Regions from separate parts of the Ensifer sp. 2TAB8 genome, predicted to be linked through region 1. Evidence: riboswitches for the same ligand, from Rfam matches in the RefSeq annotation. Region 1 holds a riboswitch; each other region holds the start of a gene.
What was found. Region 1 has a riboswitch for cobalamin ahead of bluB (5,6-dimethylbenzimidazole synthase). Riboswitches for the same ligand answer to the same signal wherever they lie in the genome.

Region 1 (6,625 bases):
GCCGTCGACGATATGTTTCGGCTGCGCAAGCGCGTCTTTCACGATTTCCTAAAATGGGATGTGCAGACGGACGGCGAGTGGGAAATCGACAACTACGACAAGGCAAATCCGCTCTATGTGCTCTCCTATGCCCCCGACACCGGTCGCCTGCGTGGCGCGCTGCGGCTGCTGCCAACGCTCGGCCCCAACATGCTGGACGACACCTTCCCGATCCTGCTCGGCGACAACCCGGAAATCCGCAGCGCCTCGGTATGGGAATCGAGCCGCTTCTGCATCGAGCCGGAGATTTCGCAGGACCGCGCCTCGAATCAGGTCACCGTTGCAGCAGCCGAATTGATGTGCGGCGTCGGTGAACTCGGCCTTGCCTCCGGCATCAGCCATATCGTCACCGTTACCGACGTGTTCCTGGAGCGCATGTTCCGCCGCATGGGATGCCCCGGCGAGCGCATTGCCGAACCGCACCGCATCGGCTCGGTCTTTGCCGTTGCCGTCGCCTGGGAAGTGAATGAGAGCCTGCTCCAGCGTATGAAAGCGGTAGCCGCCATCGAAGGCACTGTTCTCGAACGTCCGATGTCGCTGGAAACCGCCCGCGCCGCTTGAGCGCTTGGCTCAGCCGGACCCGTTAACGCAAACCGCCGCTTGTCGTTGCACGATCACCGACAAGCTCTATGATGGAGGTGAAACAGGAAATGCCGCTGGCAGCCGCCCATATCAGAAGGCCGGCGTCGAGCGGTTGCAGGAAGAGACTTCGCCCGTGTTCCCGCGCTTGAAACACCTCGCTGCGGTGCTTGTGCCGTTTGCCCTGGTCGGTGCCGATCCTTCGCTGGCATCGACCGTGTGCGACCGGCTGAACACCCGTCTTGCGCAGCTGCCTGACATCGTCTCCAGCAATGCCGACGCCCGTGACTATGCGAGTGCGATCTCCCGCCAGAACATCGAACTGCGCAGGGCGAAGAACGACCGCCGCCGTGCTGCCTGTGGTGGCGGCAGCGTCGTCACCTTCGATGGCGGCAACCCGGATATCTGTGGCGAACTCGACGGCCTCATTGCCGAGATGGAAGACAATCTGCGCATGCTGAAATCGGAGCGCGAGCAGATTGTTGCCGGGGGCAGCCAGGACAGCCGTCGCCGCATCCTTGCCGCGCTGGAGATCAATGGCTGCTATGGCGACCGCGAAGAGTTCGCGAGCGTCGACCCCGAAGAGCCCGAATCGCACCGCAACATCATCGCCGATCTGCCGCCGGACGACGCCTACGGCCCGATGCTTGGCGAAGACGGCTATGCGCCGCAGGAACGCTACTACAGCGGCACGCTGCGGACCATGTGCGTGCGCACCTGCGACGGCGCCTTTTTCCCGATCTCCTCGGACGCCACGCCGGCCGATTTCCCGCGGGACGAACAGGCCTGCCGGGCGCGCTGCCCGGGTGCCGAAACCGAACTCTACTTACATGATATCAACACGGAAGAGAGCGACCAGATGGTCTCGGCCGTGACCGGCCGGCCCTATACCGAAATGCCGAATGCCTTCGCCTATCGCACCCGCGGTGTCCGCAAGCCCGGCATGTGCGGCTGCCAGATACCACAGACCGCCGCAACCTCACCGAAGACGACCGGCACCAGGATCGGTGACGACCAGTCGTCCATCGTCGTGATCGAAACCAAGAAGCCGGCGGAGACCACGACCGCCAAGGCACCGCCTGAGGAGCGGCCCTACGATCCGTCGAAGAGCAAGGTGCGCGTCGTCGGCCCGACCTTCCTGCCGCAACAGGAAACCTCGATCGACCTGAAGCACCCGAAGGGACCGGCCTATCAACCGGTCCAGAACTGATCCCGGAGCGCCATCTCAAAGCGCGTCGCGATCTTCAGATTCGCTCATTGCGCTTCAAGTTCTCGATATTTCGCATGTCGCTGTCGCAATACCGCTGCGCACTTTGGCGCAACGGGTTTCAGGAACGCTCGCTGCAGTTCCCCCAGCCTTCCTCGAACACGAGTTCTTCCAGCGGCAGACGCTGCCGCCATCCCTTCACCGCCAGCTCCGGCTGTTGGTAGAGGCGATCGACATAGCCGAGGCAGAGCCAGGCGACGATCTCGACATGACCAGGGATGCCGAGGATCGCCTTGATCTCCGCCTCGTGGAAGATGCTGACCCAGCCGACACCGACACCTTCGGCGCGCGCGGCAAGCCACAGGTTCTGCACGGCGCAAACCGTGGAATAGACATCCATCTGCGGATTATGGGTACGGCCGAGGACGACGGCGCCGCCGCGCGTGCGGTCACAGGTGACGCAGATGCTGAGCGGCGCCTTGCGAATGCCCTCGAGTTTCAGCGAACGGTACTTCGTCTGCTGTTCCGCCTCGAACATCAAGGCGGCCTCATCGTTGGCGCGGCGAAAGGCCTGCCAGACGCGCTCACGCGTTTCTTCCGCTCGCACCAGCACGAAGTTCCAGGGCTGCATGAAGCCGACAGACGGCGCGCTATGCGCAGCCGTAAGCAGGCGTTTCACCAGATCGTCGGGAAGAGGTTCTGCGAGAAATTCGTCGCGCACGTCGCGGCGTGTTTCGATGGCGCGGTAGACGGCCTCCCGCTCATTGCGCGCGAAGGCACCGGCAGCCGCAAGGCCGCCCTTCGGTTCAGTTAGCATCGTTCGATCCCCAACAATGCGCAACCTCCCGCCGTCCGCGCGGGGTTCGGTCTATCTTGCCAGGCCGGTCTTCTGACTCCGGTTCAACCGGCCGCCTCACCTTCCCAGACCGATTGAAGATCCAGTGGCAAATCCTTGAATCAATTCAAGGCACTTAGAGGCGACCGTCCCCGTCACAGCGTTGGGCACGTTCCGGAATGACGCCGGATTCCCGATTCTCCCGCTCGCGCGGGCACCTGACGCCGCCATAAGCGCATAGCGGCAACCGAAAGACAAGCGCCGCCTATAGCGGCGCCACCGGATGCGGCGAACCGTCATAGCCGCCCCAGACCGATTGATCGAAGCAGATCACCGATCCGGTCATTAGCCCCGATTCAGCCGAAGACAGATAGGCGCAGGCGCGTGCCACCTCTGCCGGGTCGACGAGCCGGCCGAACGGCTGGCTGGCAGCCGCCTTTTCGAGCCAGTCCACCGATGCACCGTGAAACTCGCGCTGGATCCGGTCCTCGCCTTCGGAAGCCATCCAGCCGATATTCAGGCCGTTGACCCGAATACGGTTTCGCAGGAGCGCATAGGCCGTGTTCTTGGTCAGCGTCTCCAGCGCCCCTTTCGACGAGCAATAGGCGGCGATGAAGGGCTGCCCGGCCATCGCCGACATGGAGCCGATATTGACGACCGTGCCTTCGGTTCGCTCGCGTCGCATCACCTTCACCGCCTCCTGCATCAGGAAGAACGGCGCTCGCACGTTGATCGCGAACATCCGGTCGAAAAGTTCGGGCGTCGTATCGAGGATCGTGCCGCGGTCAGTGATCGCGGCGGCATTGACCAGCGCATCGACCCGGCCGAACTCCGCATCACAAGCGGCAACGACCTTGCGGGCGTCCTCCACCTTTTCGAGATCGGCCTGGACATAAACCACCTTCGCGCCGCTGTCCTTGCCGATCTCCTCAGCCTTCGCCCGCCCCTTGGCCGCATTGCGTCCGCAGATGACGATGCCGGCAGCACCACGCTCGGCGAAGAGGCCGGCAATCGTTGCGCCCAACCCTTGCGTGCCACCGGTGACGATGGCGATCTTGCCTTCCAATTGTCCACTCATCGAATTCCTCCTCGAACATGATCGTGTCAAACAGCGACGGCTCCCGGGCGAAACGCACCGGGAGCCTTTCGAATGGGTAGTTGAACCGTCAGCTCAGCTTGCGCTTCGCCTGCGCGTCGAGCGCCGCGTGAAAGTCCTGCGAGCTCGTTCCTACGGCCAGCGCCTCGCGCATCAACTGTGCCTGGGTCTTCGGCGCCAGCCCGCCGAGCGGCGGATCACGGTCGAGATTAGTCGGGAAGGAGTAGCCTTCTGCACAGGATGCGATCGCATTGGCCGCTTCCGCTTCGGTCAGCTGGCCGTTGGCCAGCAACGCCTTCAGCGCCGGGTAGAGCGTTGCGCTCATCGTCAGCCGATCGACGGTCTCCATCGCCCGGCCAAAGGCGGAGGACACCTGCAGCAGGTTCGCCACGCGACGGATATCGGCGGAGCGGTTGTTGCCGGCTGCATGGAAGAGCGCCGGATTGAAGAAGACGACATCGCCCTTTTCGAGCGGGAGCTGCACGTGATGCTCGTCGAAATAGGCGCGGAACTCCGGCCGGTTGAGCGCCAGGTAGCCCGGCACATAGGTCTGGCTATAGGGCAGGAACAGCGTCGGTCCGCTCTCGAGCGGCATGTCGCAATGGGCAACCGCGCCTTGCAGCGTCAGCACCGGCGAGAGCTTGTGCACGTGCGCCGGGTACTGCTCGATCACCGCGGAGGTCTGGAAGCCGAGATGATAGTCCCGGTGCGCCGACTGCGCAGCACCACCCGGATTGACGCGGTTCACCTGCGCCGTCATCTGGTAGTTCGGCCCGAGCCAGGCTTCGCTGACGAGTGCGATGATGGTATTGCCGTAATAGGCGGCAAAATTCTCCGGTGCCTTGAGGCAGTGCTTCTCCAGCGAGTTCCAGATGCGATCGTTGGCGCCGGGCTTGGCAAAGTGATCGCCGCCGCCGCTGTTGCTGCGATGCTGTTCCTCGATGATCTCGTCGAAGACGGTGCTCGCGACATCGATCGCGGCGGTATCGGCAAAGGCGCGCTTGAAGACCGCCACACCCGGGCCGGTCGCCAGCGCCTCGCAGATCTCCGCAAGCGCCGCGCGCCGCGTCTCGGCATTTTCGCAGGCGGCAATCAGATCGGCGCTGTTGTAGATCAGCACGTTCTTGTCGCAGCCCGAAGCATAGGGATAGTCCGCCGGATTGGTTCGGCGCTCCACTTCCGCCCGGAACGCCTCGATGTCGCAGGTCTCTTCGGTGAGCCACACGCGCTCGATCCGCTCCCACGCACTGTTGTCCGTCTTCATCCCGTTTCCTCCCCTGGAACATCTCGATGAACATGACTATAGGCGGCGGCAAAACATGATATAGAGCAAGAATCCATCAAAAATCCATCAGGAGATCAATGGCGATGGCCCATCCGTTTCTGGTCAAGGACATCGCCTTTCAGGCAGGTCTCAGCACAGCGACGGTCGATCGCGTGCTCAACGAGCGCCCCGGCGTCCGCCGCCAGACCGTCGCCCGCGTTCGCGCTGCCATCGAGGAACTGGAAAAGCAGCAGGCCGGACTCGACATTCAGGGCCGCAAGTTCGCGATCGATATCGTCATGGAGGCGCCAGAGCGCTTCACCGACGCGGTGCGGCGGGCCTTCGAAAGCGAAGCCATGACATTGGCGCCGACGAGCTTTCGCTGCCGTTTTCACTTCGCCGAAACCATGCGTCCGTACGACATCGTGCAATTGCTCGATCGCATACGCCTGCGCGGAACCGATGGGCTCGTCTTGAAGGCACCGGATGTGCCCGAGATCGTCGCAGCCGTCGCACGCTTCGAAATCAGCGGCATTCCCGTCGTGACCCTGGTGACAGATCTGCCCCATTCCCAGCGCACCGCCTATGCCGGCGCCGACAACAGGGCGGCCGGAGAAACCGCTGCCTATCTGATCGGCGAGCGCTTTGCCGGTGCCGAAGCCACGGTGCTCGTGACGCTATCCAGCGGCCGCTTCCGCGGTGAGGAAGAGCGCGAGATCGGTTTTCGCCGGGTGCTGCGCGAACATCATCCGACAATCCGGATCGTCGAGATCAGCGAAGGGCATGGTCGCGACAGCGAGACGGGCGCGCTGGCCGACGCGGCGCTTGCCGCCAACCAGGACATCAACGCCGCCTATTCGATCGGCGGTGGCAACCGCTCCGTACTCGCAGCCTTCGATCGCCTCGGCCGCCATTGCGCGCTCTACATTGCCCATGATCTCGATGAGGACAATCTGGCGCTGCTGCGCGCGCGGCGCATTCACTTCGTCCTTCACCATGATCTGAAGACCGACGCCCGCACGGCCTTCCGCACGATCATGCTCCATGGCCGCGCTCCGTCCACCGCCGTCGGCCCTCAGCTTTCAGCCGTCGTGGTCATCACGCCCTATAACGTACCGGAGTAGGAAAATCGCCCGAGCCGCCCGGTCCGGCGGGTGGCTCCTCGTCGGAGGCTTCGCCCGGCAACACCGCATCGTCAGCGGTCTCGACGCGGTTGCGGCCGCGCCGTTTGGCAAGATAGAGCGCCTCATCCGCAGCCAGCAGCAGGGCGCGCGCCGTCAGGCCATGTCGTGGCGCGAAAGCGATGCCGGCGCTGCCACCGACGACGAGCAACTGGCCGTTGAACGCGACCGGCGTCTGCGCATCGGCGACAAGGCCAGCCGCAAGACCACAGGCTTCCGTCTCGCTGCAATCGCCGAGGATGATGGCGAACTCATCGCCGCCAAGCCGCGCGACTGTCCCCTTGGGTCCGGCTCGGTTGCGAAAGCGCTCGGCCATGGCGACCAGAACGGCGTCGCCGGCCGCGTGGCCGTGGCGGTCGTTGACCGCCTTGAACTCGTCGAGATCGGCATAGACCAGCGTGAACGGATGCGTCTTTGCCCGCAG
Region 2 (6,625 bases), on a different contig from region 1:
GGTGGTGCCAACCGACGATCTCGCGGATGCGCTCGCTGCCTGGAAGGGACGGCGCGTCCACGACGATCCACCGCGGCCCGGTCTCTTTTCGCGATACTCCTAAATTCAACCGAACGGTTGACAATGAGCTCGATCGCGACGATATTCAACGATATGGTTGAATATCAGAACGCACATCTCGATGCCGTGTTTCACGCGCTTTCGGACCCGACGCGGCGCGCCATGCTCCAGGACCTTTCGCAGGGCGAAAGACTGGTGGGTGAGCTTGCGGCGCCGTTCTCGATCTCGCTGGCCGCGGCATCGAAGCACATCAAGGTGCTGGAAGGAGCAGGTCTGGTGCGCCGCGAAGTGAAAGGTCGCACGCATGTGTGCCGGCTCGATGCCGCGCCGATGCATGCAGGCATGGAGTGGATGCGCCATTACGAAGCCTTCTGGCGGACCCGCATCGACGCACTCGAGGCGCTGCTTCTGGCCGAAGACGCCACTATCCAAAATGATCCGGAGGAAAAGCCATGACTTCGTCTGCCACAGCCTTTGCCGGTACCGATTACGGTCGCGTCATCGCACCGGACGCGGTGCGCATCGAACGCCTGCTGCCGGGCCCGATCGAGCGGGTCTGGTCCTATCTGACCGAGGAAAGCAAGCGTCGGCTCTGGATGGCATCGGGCACGATCGGCTCGTGCGAAGGTGCCGCGGTCGAGCACGTCTTCCGCCACTCGGAACTGACAGCGGAAGACGATCGGCCGCCGCAGAAATATGCCGCGCATGCCGGCGAGGTGCGCAATTACGGTCACGTGCTCGCCTGGGAGCCGCCGCGGCTGCTCGCCTATACCTGGAACGAAGAGACCGGCACGCCCTCGGAGGTCCGCTTCGAGCTCAGCCCTCGCGGCGACAAGGTGCTGCTCGTTGTCACCCATAAACGCATCGCCGATCGTGCCATCATGACCAGCTTTTCCGCCGGCTGGCACGTGCATCTCGACATTTTGCGCGCTCTGCTCGAAGGCGAAAAGCCGGCAGCCTTCTGGAGCAAGTTTGCCGACCTGGAAGCGCAATATGACGCGCGTATTCCGAAGCCGTGACGGCGGAATGGGCTTAGAGGTCAAGACGCCTACAGGCGCCGGCAAGGATCGACTTGCCGGCGCTTTTCGTCAGGCGCGGGCGAAACCGAGAACGAAGAGCGCCAGCGCGCCGATCGATGCGAAGGTGCGCACGTGGTTCCACCAGACCCAATCGGTCAGATAGCGCTCATGCCAGAGATCGGTCGCCGCCTGACCGGGGGCTGCAGCGGCGAGCGCATCGTTCATCGGCACGTTGAAGATGATCGTCACCAGAAGCACGCCGACGACATAGGCGATGCCGCCGGCGGCAAGCCACCACCTGCCCTCGCCGCCAGAGAGGAAGGCCATGACGACGAGCACCAGACCGAGCAGCGCGGTGCCCATGAAGGCGCTGAGGAAGATCGGGTTCTGGATGACGACATTGATCGCGTTCATCGCGGCGATCCCCTGCTCCGGGGGCAGCCGCGACAGGGCCTGCATGATGCAGACCGAGAAGATGAAGAACAGTCCGGCCATCAGGCCGGAACCGATCGCGGCGGCGAACGCCAGAGCGGGGATCAGCGGGATCATGCGGCAATACTCCAAACACCAGTTGCTGCGGTTTCCCGGGCATAATCCGCAAAGTCGCGCGGGGGCCGCCCAAGCACGCGCTCGACATCGGACGTCATGCTGGAATTGCGTCCGTCGAGCACCGAGGAGAAGAGATAGCGGATGAGTGCGACATAGTCATCCGGCACGCCGTCGGCCTTGAGCTGTGCCGCAAAATCGTCAATCGGCACCGGCTGATAGGCGATCCGGCGGTTGGCCGCGACGGCGATCTCGGCCACGGCCTGGGCAAAGGTCATCAGCCGCGGGCCGGTCAACGAATAGACCTTGCCGATATGTGCGTCGTCCAGAAGCGCCGCGACCGCCACATCGGCAATGTCGTCGCAGCTGACGAAGGGCTCAGTGACCTCGTCCACCGGCAGGAAGACCGACCCGCTCATCACGCCATCGGCCAAGAAGCCTTCGTCAAAATTCTCGAAGAACCAGCTGCCACGGATGACCGTCCAGTCGGCGCCGGAGGCCTGCAGCGCGCGCTCGGCCGCTTCCGCCTCGTCCTCGCCGCGGCCCGACAGCAGCACCAGCCGCTTGATGCCCGAGCGAACGGCAAGGCTCGAGAACCGGTCGATGACGTCGACGGCGCCCGGCACCGCCAGATCCGGCTGGTAGCAGACATAGATGCGATCGACATTTTCAAGGACGCGCGCCCAGGTCGCCTCGTCCGTCCAGTCGAAGGACGGCGACGCCGAACGGGCGCCGATGCGCACCGCTATGCCCCGCTCCCGAAGGCGCTCGGCCACCCGCCGCCCCGTCTTGCCGGTACCGCCCAAAACCAGTGTGACTTTCTGAGACATCYTTTCCTCCTGAGGTTTCACCAACAAACATGAGCATCTCTCACATTTGCAAATGTGATAAATCCTCGTATTTTAGGAGTCAAGTCAAAATGTGAGCATTACTCATGATTCCAGATGCAAGCCCCGCCACACTTCCCGCCGACGACGAGACCACGTTGCGCCGGACGCCCAGCCAGAAGCGCAGCCGCGAGCGCGTGGAGCAGATCCTTGCCTGCGCGACGGCACTCATCCAGGAGAAGGGCAGCGACGCCATGCGCATGAGCGAAGTCGCTGAAAAGGCGGGGATTTCGATCGGGTCGCTCTACCAGTACTTCCCGGACAAGGCGGCGATCGTGCGTACGCTGGCCGAGCGCTACAATGCCGTGTGCAACGAGTGCATCGCCGCCGAACTGGCCAAGGTCACGTCGATGGCAGAACTGCGCGACGCCTTCTCACTGCTGTTCGACATCTACTACGACATGTTCCTGGCCGAGCCTGTCATGCGCGACATCTGGTCGGCGATGCAGGCCGACAAGGCGCTGCGTGAGGTCGACCTCCAGCAAAGCCGCACCGGCGGCAAGCTTCTGGCCGATGTCTGGGCCCGCTTTGCGCCCGAGACGCCGCGCGAAACGATCGACAGCGCTGCCTTCCTGATCATGCATCTCGGCGACTGCACCATGCGACTTGCCGTCTCGGTCGATCGGCCGGAGGGCGACCGCATCGTCGAGGCCTACAAGCAGATGATGCTTCGCGATTTTGTCGCGGATGAAGCGGCCGGCGGCGCAGGCTCAATTGACAATGCCATGACACGCTCCTAATCATTTTGGATCGATTGGTTCCCGGGACGCGAACGCGTTTCGGGAGTAAACGGGAACGTGACGGATGGACCCATGCTGGGCATTCAAATCACGGCCGACCCCGCGACTGTAGAGCGACGTTGATCTTGCCGTTCCGGAGCAATCCGGAAGAAGCCACTGGAACAGGCCCCGAGAGGGGGGTCGAACTGGGAAGGCGAGGCAGATCCCGGGCATTTCGCCCAGCGCCGTGAGCCAGGAAACCTGCCACTCGATACGGGCATAGGGCCCACACCGGGAATTTCCCGATGCCATCACGGAGGTTGTCATGGCTACGTCTACCATTTCGAGCACCCCGCTCTCCCTCAGCGATCGTCTGACCGCTGGCGTCATCGCCCTTTTCATCGGCGCATTCCTCGTCTTCGGTGCCGGCCTGGCCAATTCGGCCGTGCTGCACGACACCGCGCACGACACCCGCCACTCCTACGGCTTCCCCTGCCACTAAACGATGCGCCGGAACGTGAACAACGTTCCGCATCGAAATAGCTACGGACCTGAATGCATCCGGCTCACGCCGGATGTCGGCGTTTGCGCATGGCACTTTGGCGAACATGCAAGCACCGTCCGTGTGGCACAGCGAATGGGAAGGCTCAACAACCACGCCGAAACGCGTGGCGTTTGCCGTTATCGAGGGAATTCAAGATGATTGTCAGAACGCTTCTGGCCGCGATCGTGGCTGGACTGATTGCCGGTGTCTTCATGACCGGCGCCCAGGAACTGCGGGTAACGCCGCTGATCCTGCATGCGGAGCAATTCGAAGGCGAGGCTCCGGCCGCGGCCGAACAGCCGGCCAGCCAGCCGGGTGCGGCACAGCCGGCCGCCGAGGGCCATGACCAGCATTCGTCGCTGAAGGCGGTATCGCCGCTTGGCGCCGTGCTCGACGCGCTGTCGCCGATCACGCCGGCCTATGCGCACGAAGGCGAACATGAGGAAGGCGGCATCATGTTCGGTTTGAGCCGCTTCTCCGGCACGCTGATGGCAAACCTCGTCACCGGCTCCGGCTTCGGCCTGCTGCTCGCCGGCGTCAGCCTGGTGATCGGCTATCCGATCACGCTTAGGAACGGCGCGCTCTGGGGCGCTTGCGGCTGGCTCGCGGTGCACATGCTGCCGGCGATCGGCCTGCCGCCGGAACTGCCGGGCTTCCCGGCAGCCGAACTCGGCGACCGCCAAACCTGGTGGCTGGCAACCGTCGCTCTCTCCGCAGTCGGCCTCTATCTCCTGGTTCTGCGCGAGGAAATCGTATCCAAGGTTGCCGGCCTCGTGCTGATCGCCGCACCCCATGTCTACGGCGCGCCGCAGCCACTCGATATCTCCAGCAACGTCCCGGCCGTGCTCGGCGCCGAGTTCGCGGTCGCCGCGCTCGCCACCACGCTCGCCTTCTGGATCGTTCTCGGCGTTGTCTCCGGCTTCATCAACGAGCGCTTCCTCAAATCGCATTGAACCCAATGCGCCTTAGCAGGCACCAGAACATAAAACGGCGGGGTTCAAGCCCCGCCGTTTTGCGTCAGACGCGCTGCCAGCCGCACGCGGCGATCGTCCGGCTCCAGCAGGACGCAGGTATCGCAGATGCTGCCGCCCTCCGTCTTGAAATAGAGGCAACAGCCGCAGCGGATTCGGTACTGGCGCGACAGTTGCGCGCCGCTTGCCGGATCGGTGGCGGAGATCTCCTCGTAGCCGATCTCTTCCGAAAACAGCCGCGAACCCGGCCGTTTGACGATCGCGAGCGCCTCAGCCATGCCGCGCGCTTCGTCCCCGATCGCCCGTCCGATCTCCAGGAACGCGCCGGCAAGCGAATCCGCCGCCAGCCGCCACTGCGCCCCGGAGGAAAGCCCCGAGCGTTTCTTCAGGATCGCGATGACCGGCGCCAGATGGGCTGTGAAGCCGCGCTCGAAAACGCCGATGCATTCCGGCTGCTGCAATCTCTCCGCCAGATCCACTTGGAAATGATAGCGTTTGCCGGCAACCGCGCGGTCCTGGTGAAGGCGGCTCCAGTCTTCTAAGCGAATGCCGGCGATCTCAGCCTGGACGCCCGCACCGAGATAGAGCGCGCCGAGAACCACACTTACCTGGCGACTGTAAAAGGCGATCAGATGCGCGGCCCGGATCCGGTCCGTCATGCCGACTGCGAAAAAGTCCTGATAGGCGAGGCTCTCCTCGATCCCGGCCCCGCCCGCAGCCCAGAAGCCGGCCGGTGCGCTGAAGGCTCCGTCCGCCGGCCCGAGCGAGACACCGGCGTCAGGGAACTGAGCGCACAACCGCTCGACCACTGCCAGCACCCGGGGCGGATATCCTTCCCCGGTCTGCGCAATCTGTTGCTGGCCTCCCAAATTCATACCGTCTCCGTCGCCAGCCAGCCACCTTCAAATCCCGCACGCTCAAGTCCGTGCCGGATCGCAGGCAGACTACGCGTCAACTCCCAGACGAAGCCGCTCCGCCAGTTCTCGATCATCATCACGACGAGCCCTTGGTCAAGGCCGACGACGCGCGCGTCGATCCACCCCTCCGGCCCCTCGCCCGGGAGGCTCGGATTGAAGCCGCCCGGAAAGCGCCCCGCCTTCAGAAGCCCGGGGTAGCTGGCCGTCATGTGGCTGAGCGCCGATAGCGACGCATCCGCACAGAACGGCAGACAGGCCGCCGCCGCCCAGGGCACAAGCGTGCCGTCATCCGGACCGAAAGGTGCGCCGCGATTGGCGTAGCCCCGAAGTCGCTGCCAGCGCCCGTCCTTGAGGCGCAGCTGGCCATGTGGCGCGTGGCAGGCGCTGAGCCCCCAGAGGTCTTCGCCATAGCCGGCGAAGCGGCCCGGGTTTTGCCGCGCATAGTCACGCTGCAGCCCCATAGCTCGCCGGCTGTTTTCGAAATAGTCGGTTCCCCTCCCCCGCATCGGCCGATCGCCGAGGCCGCGAAGATCGAGCCAGGCCTGCGGGAACAGGTGGATGAACAACGGCGCCGCGTGGAGATGACACCCGCCTTGAACCGCGATCCAGTCATAATCGTCCGTAAAGACGGTATAATGCTCCGGTTCGATTGCGTGCTCTGGCGCCCCGAGCGCCAGCACATAGAGCAGCAGCGCCTCGCTATACCCTTGCCAGCGATACTTCAGGAATCGGCCCGGTGGGCGCCAGCCCATCGTCAGCGTCTCACTCCGGTTCAACGCCCAGCACCAGTCGACCCGCGCATAGAGCCGTTCGGCAAGCGCGCGGATCTCGCCTTCCTCTTCATCTTCGCGGGAGAAGTAGGCCGAAGCCGTCAGGCAGCCGGCGATCAGCAGCGCCGTGTCGATGGTCGAAAGCTCGCTGCGCCAGGTGCGCGCGCCGGTCCGCATATCGAGAAAGTGATA
Region 3 (6,625 bases), on a different contig from region 1:
AACCATTTCCTTGACTACGCCGATCCGCGCGACGACGAACTGATGGTGCTCGATCTCGAAGGCATCGATCCGGAAAAATACATGTCGCTCGAAGATGCCGCCATCTTCGCCGGCCATATCAAGACCCGGACGGGGCGCTACCCGATCCTCTACACCAATCACATCACCGCCAAATATATCGCTGCGCACCGTGCCAAATACCGGCTGCTGTCGCGCCTGCCGCTTTGGTACGCCCGCTACAAGCCGGATATCCGCCAGGTCTTCCCGATGGGCAATTGGGACAGCTACGCGCTGTGGCAGTTTTCCTCCGGCATCAATTGCGGCAAGCGGCGCTGTCCCTACCGCGTGCCCGGAACTCTCGACGACATCGACGTGAACGTCGCGGCGATGTCGCCGCAGGCGCTAAAGGCGATCTGGGCGCAGGGCGCATTGCTGGCTGAAAAGCCGTTGCCGCTTACCATTATCGCCCAAGCCGAGCAGGGAACGGGCGCGCACGCGTTTGCACGGGCGACCGCAACGTTTAGCGAGCCGCTGCTCATCAGCCGTGCCGGTGCCTCAAGCGGGGCCGGCAGCGGCGTCGACATGCTGGTGACCGGCTCCATCGACTTCGCTCGCCACGAACGCGCCATGCAGGTAGCCGTCGCAGCCGATGACGCCGCACAGGGCGGATGCTCCAAGCCATCGGCCGCTACCGGCGGCGCAGGGCCCGCGACCGTCCAGCCGCCGCCCTGCAACACGCCCTGATCCTTTAGGCTTCGATCTGGACATCCCCCAGGGGCCGCGAGCAGCAGGCGAGGATGTAACCCTCGTCGATCTCGTCATCGAGAATGCCGCCATTGTGGTTCATCTCGACGTCACCCGCGACCTTCATCACCCGGCAGGTGCCGCAGATGCCGCCCTCGCAGGCAGCACCGATCCGCACACCATTGGCACGCGCCGTCTGCAGGATCGTCTGACCTGGCTTCGCCTCGACCTCCTTGCCGCTCATGGTGAAAGCGACCTTGGCGGCAGCGACCTCGCTGTCGCCCACCACGCCGGCGCGCACAGCGATCTCCTCCGCCGCCGGTGCGGCCGCAGGCTGGAAGCTCTCCTCGTGGTAGCGGCCCATGTCGAAGCCTGCCGCCTTCAGCATCTCGCGCACGCCGCGCATGAACGGTTCCGGACCGCAGCAGAAGACGGTGCGCTCCATGAAATCCGGCGCAAGCAGCGGCAGCTTGGCGCCATCGATGCGGCCGCGCAGCCCGTGCCAGCCGTGGCGCGCTTCGTGGCCCTCGACGATAAAGCCGAGGCTCAACCCGGACATCTGCGTCGCCAGCACCTCCAGCTCGGAACGGAACAGGAGGTCGTCCGGCCGGCGCGCGCAGGAGATGAAGGTGACGTCCGTCTCCGGTACGCAATCCGCCATCCAGCGTGTCATCGACATCATCGGCGTGATGCCGGACCCCGCGGAGATAAACAGGTACTTTTCACCGGGATGGCGGACGAAGCTGAAGTCGCCGAGCGGCCCGAAGGCTCTCAGTTTCACGCCAGGCTTCAGATGGTCGAACATCCAGCGCGTGCCGATGCTGTCGGCCTGTGCCTTGACCGTCACCGCAATCGACAACGGCCTCGATGGTGTGGACGACAGCGTATAGGTGCGCATGACCGGTTCGTCGGCGACCGGCAGTTCCAGGGTGACGAACTGGCCGGGCAGGTAGCGAAACCAGGCCGGCTTTTCGGCGCGAAAGGTGAAGGTCATGACATCGGCGGTTTCAACGACCGCCGAGGTGCATTCGAGCATCTGCTGCCGGTCGATCCAGACATGCAGCTCGTCGAAATGGTGGAAGGAGGATGCCATCTGCATGTCAGGCGACCTTTGACAGCGGAGCCGCATCGCCTGCAAGGCGCTGCTCCATAAACTTGCAGTACCATTCGACAAACTGCATCACGCCGCCTTCATGGTCCGGTGAATAGGGGCCTGGTTCATAGGCCGGCGAGCGGATGCCGAAGGCGTTTTCTTCTACGATCTGGCGATCCTGGTCGTTGGTCTCGGTCCAGACATGGGTCAGGTCATCGAGCGTATAGTCGACGCCCTCGACCGCGTCCTTGTTGACCAGCCATTTGGTCGTCACCTGCGTGAGTTCCGGCCCGAGCGGCAGAACACGGAAGGTGATGGCATGGTCGGAAAGCACATGGTTCCAGGTGGTGGGGTAATGGAACATCAGAAGCGTGCCGATCTGCTTCTGCCCGACATCGGCCGACAGCGCCCTTTTAACGGCGGCCGCACCGGACATGGTGTAGCTTTCGGCATTGTCGACCAGCGGCATGCGCGCGGCGCGGAACTGGCCGGTCGGCGACATCCGGAATTCGCTCGGCAGGCCCTCGGCCTCGCACTTCGCCCAATGGGCGGCAATCACCGGATCATCCTTGGCGCCCTGTACCCCGGTCGCAGTCGGCGCCTCCGGATAGGTGCGGCAGAGCTCCGGATGATTGGCGGCGCAGTGATAGCACTCGCGATTGTTTTCCCAGACGAGCTTCCAGTTGCCCTTTTCGATGATCGTGCTTTCGAAGGCGACCTTGGTCTCTCCCAGCCGGTGCGGCGCGAGATAGGGCGTGGCGAGTTCGCGGAAGGCCGCAAAATCGGCCGGCGTCTCCGACAGGTTGATGAAGATGTAGCCGCCGACCGTTTCGCAATGGATCGGCTTCAGGCTGTGGGCCGCCTTGTCGAAATCCTCGCCCATCTGGCGTGCGAAGAGCAGCGAGCCGTCGAGTTCGTAGGTCCACTGGTGATAGGGACAGACGAGCTTTGCCGAGGAGCCCTTTGCTTGCGTGCAGACGCGGGAACCGCGATGCCGGCAGGAATTGTGCAGCGCACGGATCGTGCCCTGGCGATCGCGGGTAACAACAACCGGATAGTCGCCGACCTGGACAGTGAAGTAGTTGCCGGCTCGCGGAATTTCGCAGTCATGGCCGATGAACAACCAGTCCTTGTACCAGATGTTTTCCAGATCCTGCCGGTAGTAGTCGGGGTCGATGTAGAAGGCCCGATCGAGGCTGTAGCCGTCACGCCGGCCCTTCAGCTTGCGAAGCATATCGGTCTTGGTATCCATGTCCTGTCCTCATGCGCCATGTTTCGGAGAGGCAGGACAGGAACCCGCACGGGCATGCGCCCACACGTTCTCGGCTCCGATCCGGCTGCCCGCCGCAACCCGTTACGGTTATGTGTGTCAAGGCTGGTTTCCGGGCTCAGGAGCCGTCCTTGCGGACCAGCCCGGCGCCTTCCCGGACGAACCGTCCAGTGGCCTTCGCCGAGGCTTTCGCTCCACCACCGTTGCGGGGGCAGCGCCGGGATTTGACCGGCTTCCCAATTCTTCGCCTTCCCTTCTGGAAGACGACACCCTGAGTAAGGATATGTAATCGCGGAAACCGTCTTGGCAGGCGCCGGATAGCGACATCGAATTCCAGAATGACGACACGTCTGAAACCGTCGTCCGCAAGCGGATACGAAACTTTTTCACTTTATAAACATATAGATAGATCAAAAAATAGGCATATGCCGTCTTTTGCGACCGATATGGCGCAGGCGCGGGAAGATTTCGCCCGTTTGCGACATTCCCATTGATGTCAGGGGCCATGTCCCGCTAGCGAAAGGAAATTCTTCATTAACCATAAGCCGCTAGTCTCGCCGGCGGACGAAGATGTCCGGCAGGCAGATGGCGCGCTGACAATCATGGCAAAGCTCAGATATTACGACGCAGCGGCCGAGAAGCCGCCGGCGATCATGCCGAAGACGGCAGTTCACACCGAGTTTCTGCGCACCGGCCGGATCAACCGCCGGCAATGGATGCCGAGCGAGCGACGCTACCTGAGCTATGAGGAAGTCGCTGACCGAACCGGCAAGAAGCTTTCGACCGCCGGGGACACGACGCACAGGCGGATCAACGGCTTTCATGCCTCGATCCAGTTTCCCAAGCTCATCTTCCACCGCACGCTCGTTGGCAAGCCGCACCTCGGCTATTGCCACGTGACGGCCGCGCGGACGGCGGTCACACCTTCCAAGGACATCACCTGGTCGTTCTATTTCGCCAATTTTTTCAGCGACCTTGGTGACGAGACGCATTTCTTCGACCGCATCCGGGCCGGCTATTCCCGCATGTACTTTGCCGTCGCGATCGAACCGAACGCCGAAGACGGACAGATGGTCATCAATCGCAACGTCCGCGACAACGGGCTTCTCTTCCGCACCGACAACCCAAAGGTCGCTCTCAAGAACGTGCTGATGCTGGGTGCCCGTGACGACGCACTGCGCCGGATCATTCGCAGCCTCTGAGCCAGCAGCCCGCTCCCTGCAAAGAAAATCGTTCTGTTTTCCCGGCGCGTCCGTTAAGGAAGCGTCGGAAAGGAAACGGCATGGCAGAGATCATCGACACGGATAAGGAACCGGACCGCGCGATCGATCGCGCCTGCGCCGTTCTCGCCGAGGGCGAACCGGTCGCCATCCCGACCGAAACCGTCTACGGCCTTGCCGCCGATGCCACCAATCCCGATGCGATCAGCCGCATCTACGAGATGAAAGGCCGGCCGCGCTTCAATCCGCTGATCTCGCATGTTTCCGACATGGCAATGGCCGAGGCCCATGTGCGCTTCGATCCCCTGTCCCGACGCCTGGCGGAAGCGTTCTGGCCCGGCCCCCTGACGCTGATCCTGCCGCAGCGGCCCAAGAGTACCGTGCACGCCCTCGCCTCGGCCGGCCTGGACACGCTTGGCATTCGCATGCCCGACGGCTTTTCGCGCCGGGTGATCGCCCGCTTCGGACGACCTCTGGCCGCACCGAGTGCCAATACCTCGGGCAAGATCAGCCCGACCAGTGCGGACCATGTCGATGCCGATCTCGGAGAAAAGCTGAAACTGATCCTCGATGCCGGTCCGGCGCAAATCGGGCTCGAGTCAACGATCATCAAGGTCGATGGCGACGAGATCCGGCTTCTCCGGCCGGGTGGCCTCGATGCCGCCGAGATCGAGCGCCTGCTCGACCGCCCGGTGATCAGGGCGGAAACCGCGGGTGCGACGATCGAGGCTCCAGGGATGCTGGCCTCGCATTATGCGCCGGGTGCTGCCGTCAGGCTGGAAGCCACCGATGTGCGGGCGGGCGAGGCCCTGATCCGTTTCGGCGGCGGCCGGGTCCTCGGCGAAGAACAGGCGGCTGTCGTTCTCGATCTCAGCCCGACCGGAAATCTGCGCGAAGCGGCCGCCAATCTTTTCGACTATATGAAGCGGGCCGACGCCAGCGGCGCTCAGACGATCGCCTTCGGCCCGATCCCTTCGGAAGGATTGGGAGAAGCGATCATCGACCGGCTGCAACGGGCGGCGGCACCACGAGGGTAAGATTGCGGGCGGCATCGCCTCCGCACCCACCCTCAGCGAGCGGCTGCGATTGCGGTTATGATCGCAGGCGATACCAACCGAGGATCGCGTCTTCAGATCGACCGATCCGATAGCGCGCGCAAGCGCAATGCGAAGGCTGACCCATGACGACGCTTCCCTCTCCCGAACTCATCGCCTCCTTCGTCGAGATCGTCGGCAGCGCCAATGCACTTATCGCGGAAGCGGACAAGGCGCGCTATCTTGTCGAATCCCGGGGGCTTTATCGCGGCACGACGCCGATGGTGCTGCGTCCCGGCTCGGTCGACGAGGTCTCACGTATCATGAAACTCGCCAGCGCGACCCGCACGGCGATCGTGCCGCAGGGCGGTAACACCGGCCACGTCGCCGGGCAGATCCCCCGGGAAGGCAAGGCGGACATCGTGCTTTCGCTCGAACGGCTGAACCGGATTCGCGACATCGATCCGGTCGGCAACGTGATCGTTGCGGATGCCGGCTGCATTCTCGCAGACATCCAGAAGGCGGCGGACGATCACAATCGCCTGTTCCCGCTGTCGCTCGGATCGGAAGGCTCCGCCCGGATCGGCGGCAATCTCTCCACCAATGCCGGCGGCACCGCCGTGCTCGCCTATGGCAACATGCGCCAGCTTTGCCTCGGCCTCGAAGTCGTCCTGCCAACCGGCGAGATCTGGGATGGTCTGCGCCGGCTGAAGAAGGATAATACCGGCTACGACCTGCGCGACCTCTTCATTGGCGCGGAGGGCACGCTCGGCGTCATCACCGGTGCGGTGCTCAAGCTGTTCCCGAAGCCGCTCGGACACCAGGTCGCTTTCGCCGGCGTGGGCAGCGTCGAGCACGCGCTCACCCTCTTCGACAAGGCCTCCAGTCTTTGCGGACCGGCGCTGACCGGCTTCGAGCTGATGCCGCGCCTCGGCGTGGAATTCACCACGAAACACATTCCCGGTGTTCGTGACCCGATGGAAACCGTCCATCCCTGGTACGCGCTGATCGATATCTCGACCGCAGATTCGGCCGAAAGCGCCGAGCGCATGGTCAACGATCTCCTTGAACAGGGCCTTGCCGCCGGTCTTGTCGAAAACGCCGTGATTGCCGCCAATGAGGCGCAGGCGAAGGTGCTGTGGCATATGCGCGAAAGCATGTCGCCGGCGCAGAAGCCCGAGGGCGGCTCGATCAAGCACGATGTTTCGGTGCCCGTTTCCAGCATTCCCGCCTTCATGGAGGAAGCGGACGCCGCAGTCATGAA

Region 2: it holds a riboswitch for cobalamin, as region 1 does, so the genes downstream of both, AB4Z53_RS07820 (CbtB domain-containing protein) here and bluB (5,6-dimethylbenzimidazole synthase) in region 1, are expected to answer to the same signal.
Region 3: it holds a riboswitch for cobalamin, as region 1 does, so the genes downstream of both, AB4Z53_RS01355 (aromatic ring-hydroxylating oxygenase subunit alpha) here and bluB (5,6-dimethylbenzimidazole synthase) in region 1, are expected to answer to the same signal.

What each region holds. Positions count from the first base shown of each region.
Region 1 covers NZ_JBFRGB010000007.1:9,745-16,369, reverse strand. The annotation lists gene AB4Z53_RS13820 (acyl-homoserine-lactone synthase) at 1-600, shown strand, start outside; gene AB4Z53_RS13815 (DUF2865 domain-containing protein) at 755-1,828, shown strand; gene bluB (5,6-dimethylbenzimidazole synthase) at 1,947-2,642, opposite strand; cobalamin riboswitch at 2,688-2,897, opposite strand; gene AB4Z53_RS13805 (SDR family oxidoreductase) at 2,926-3,738, opposite strand; gene AB4Z53_RS13800 (phytanoyl-CoA dioxygenase family protein) at 3,827-5,020, opposite strand; gene AB4Z53_RS13795 (LacI family DNA-binding transcriptional regulator) at 5,125-6,144, shown strand; gene AB4Z53_RS13790 (GGDEF domain-containing protein) at 6,119-6,625, opposite strand, start outside.
Region 2 covers NZ_JBFRGB010000002.1:433,719-440,343, forward strand. The annotation lists gene AB4Z53_RS07790 (crotonase/enoyl-CoA hydratase family protein) at 1-103, shown strand, start outside; gene AB4Z53_RS07795 (ArsR/SmtB family transcription factor) at 154-516, shown strand; gene AB4Z53_RS07800 (SRPBCC family protein) at 513-1,079, shown strand; gene AB4Z53_RS07805 (anthrone oxygenase family protein) at 1,149-1,628, opposite strand; gene AB4Z53_RS07810 (NAD(P)H-binding protein) at 1,625-2,455, opposite strand; gene AB4Z53_RS07815 (TetR family transcriptional regulator) at 2,560-3,252, shown strand; cobalamin riboswitch at 3,251-3,514, shown strand; gene AB4Z53_RS07820 (CbtB domain-containing protein) at 3,557-3,733, shown strand; gene AB4Z53_RS07825 (CbtA family protein) at 3,931-4,728, shown strand; gene AB4Z53_RS07830 (ferric iron reductase) at 4,773-5,621, opposite strand; gene AB4Z53_RS07835 (glucoamylase family protein) at 5,618-6,625, opposite strand, start outside.
Region 3 covers NZ_JBFRGB010000001.1:254,239-260,863, forward strand. The annotation lists gene AB4Z53_RS01345 (glycoside hydrolase family 25 protein) at 1-744, shown strand, start outside; gene AB4Z53_RS01350 (hybrid-cluster NAD(P)-dependent oxidoreductase) at 749-1,843, opposite strand; gene AB4Z53_RS01355 (aromatic ring-hydroxylating oxygenase subunit alpha) at 1,845-3,089, opposite strand; cobalamin riboswitch at 3,194-3,396, opposite strand; gene AB4Z53_RS01360 (DUF6656 family protein) at 3,710-4,309, shown strand; gene AB4Z53_RS01365 (L-threonylcarbamoyladenylate synthase) at 4,390-5,364, shown strand; gene AB4Z53_RS01370 (FAD-binding oxidoreductase) at 5,508-6,625, shown strand, end outside.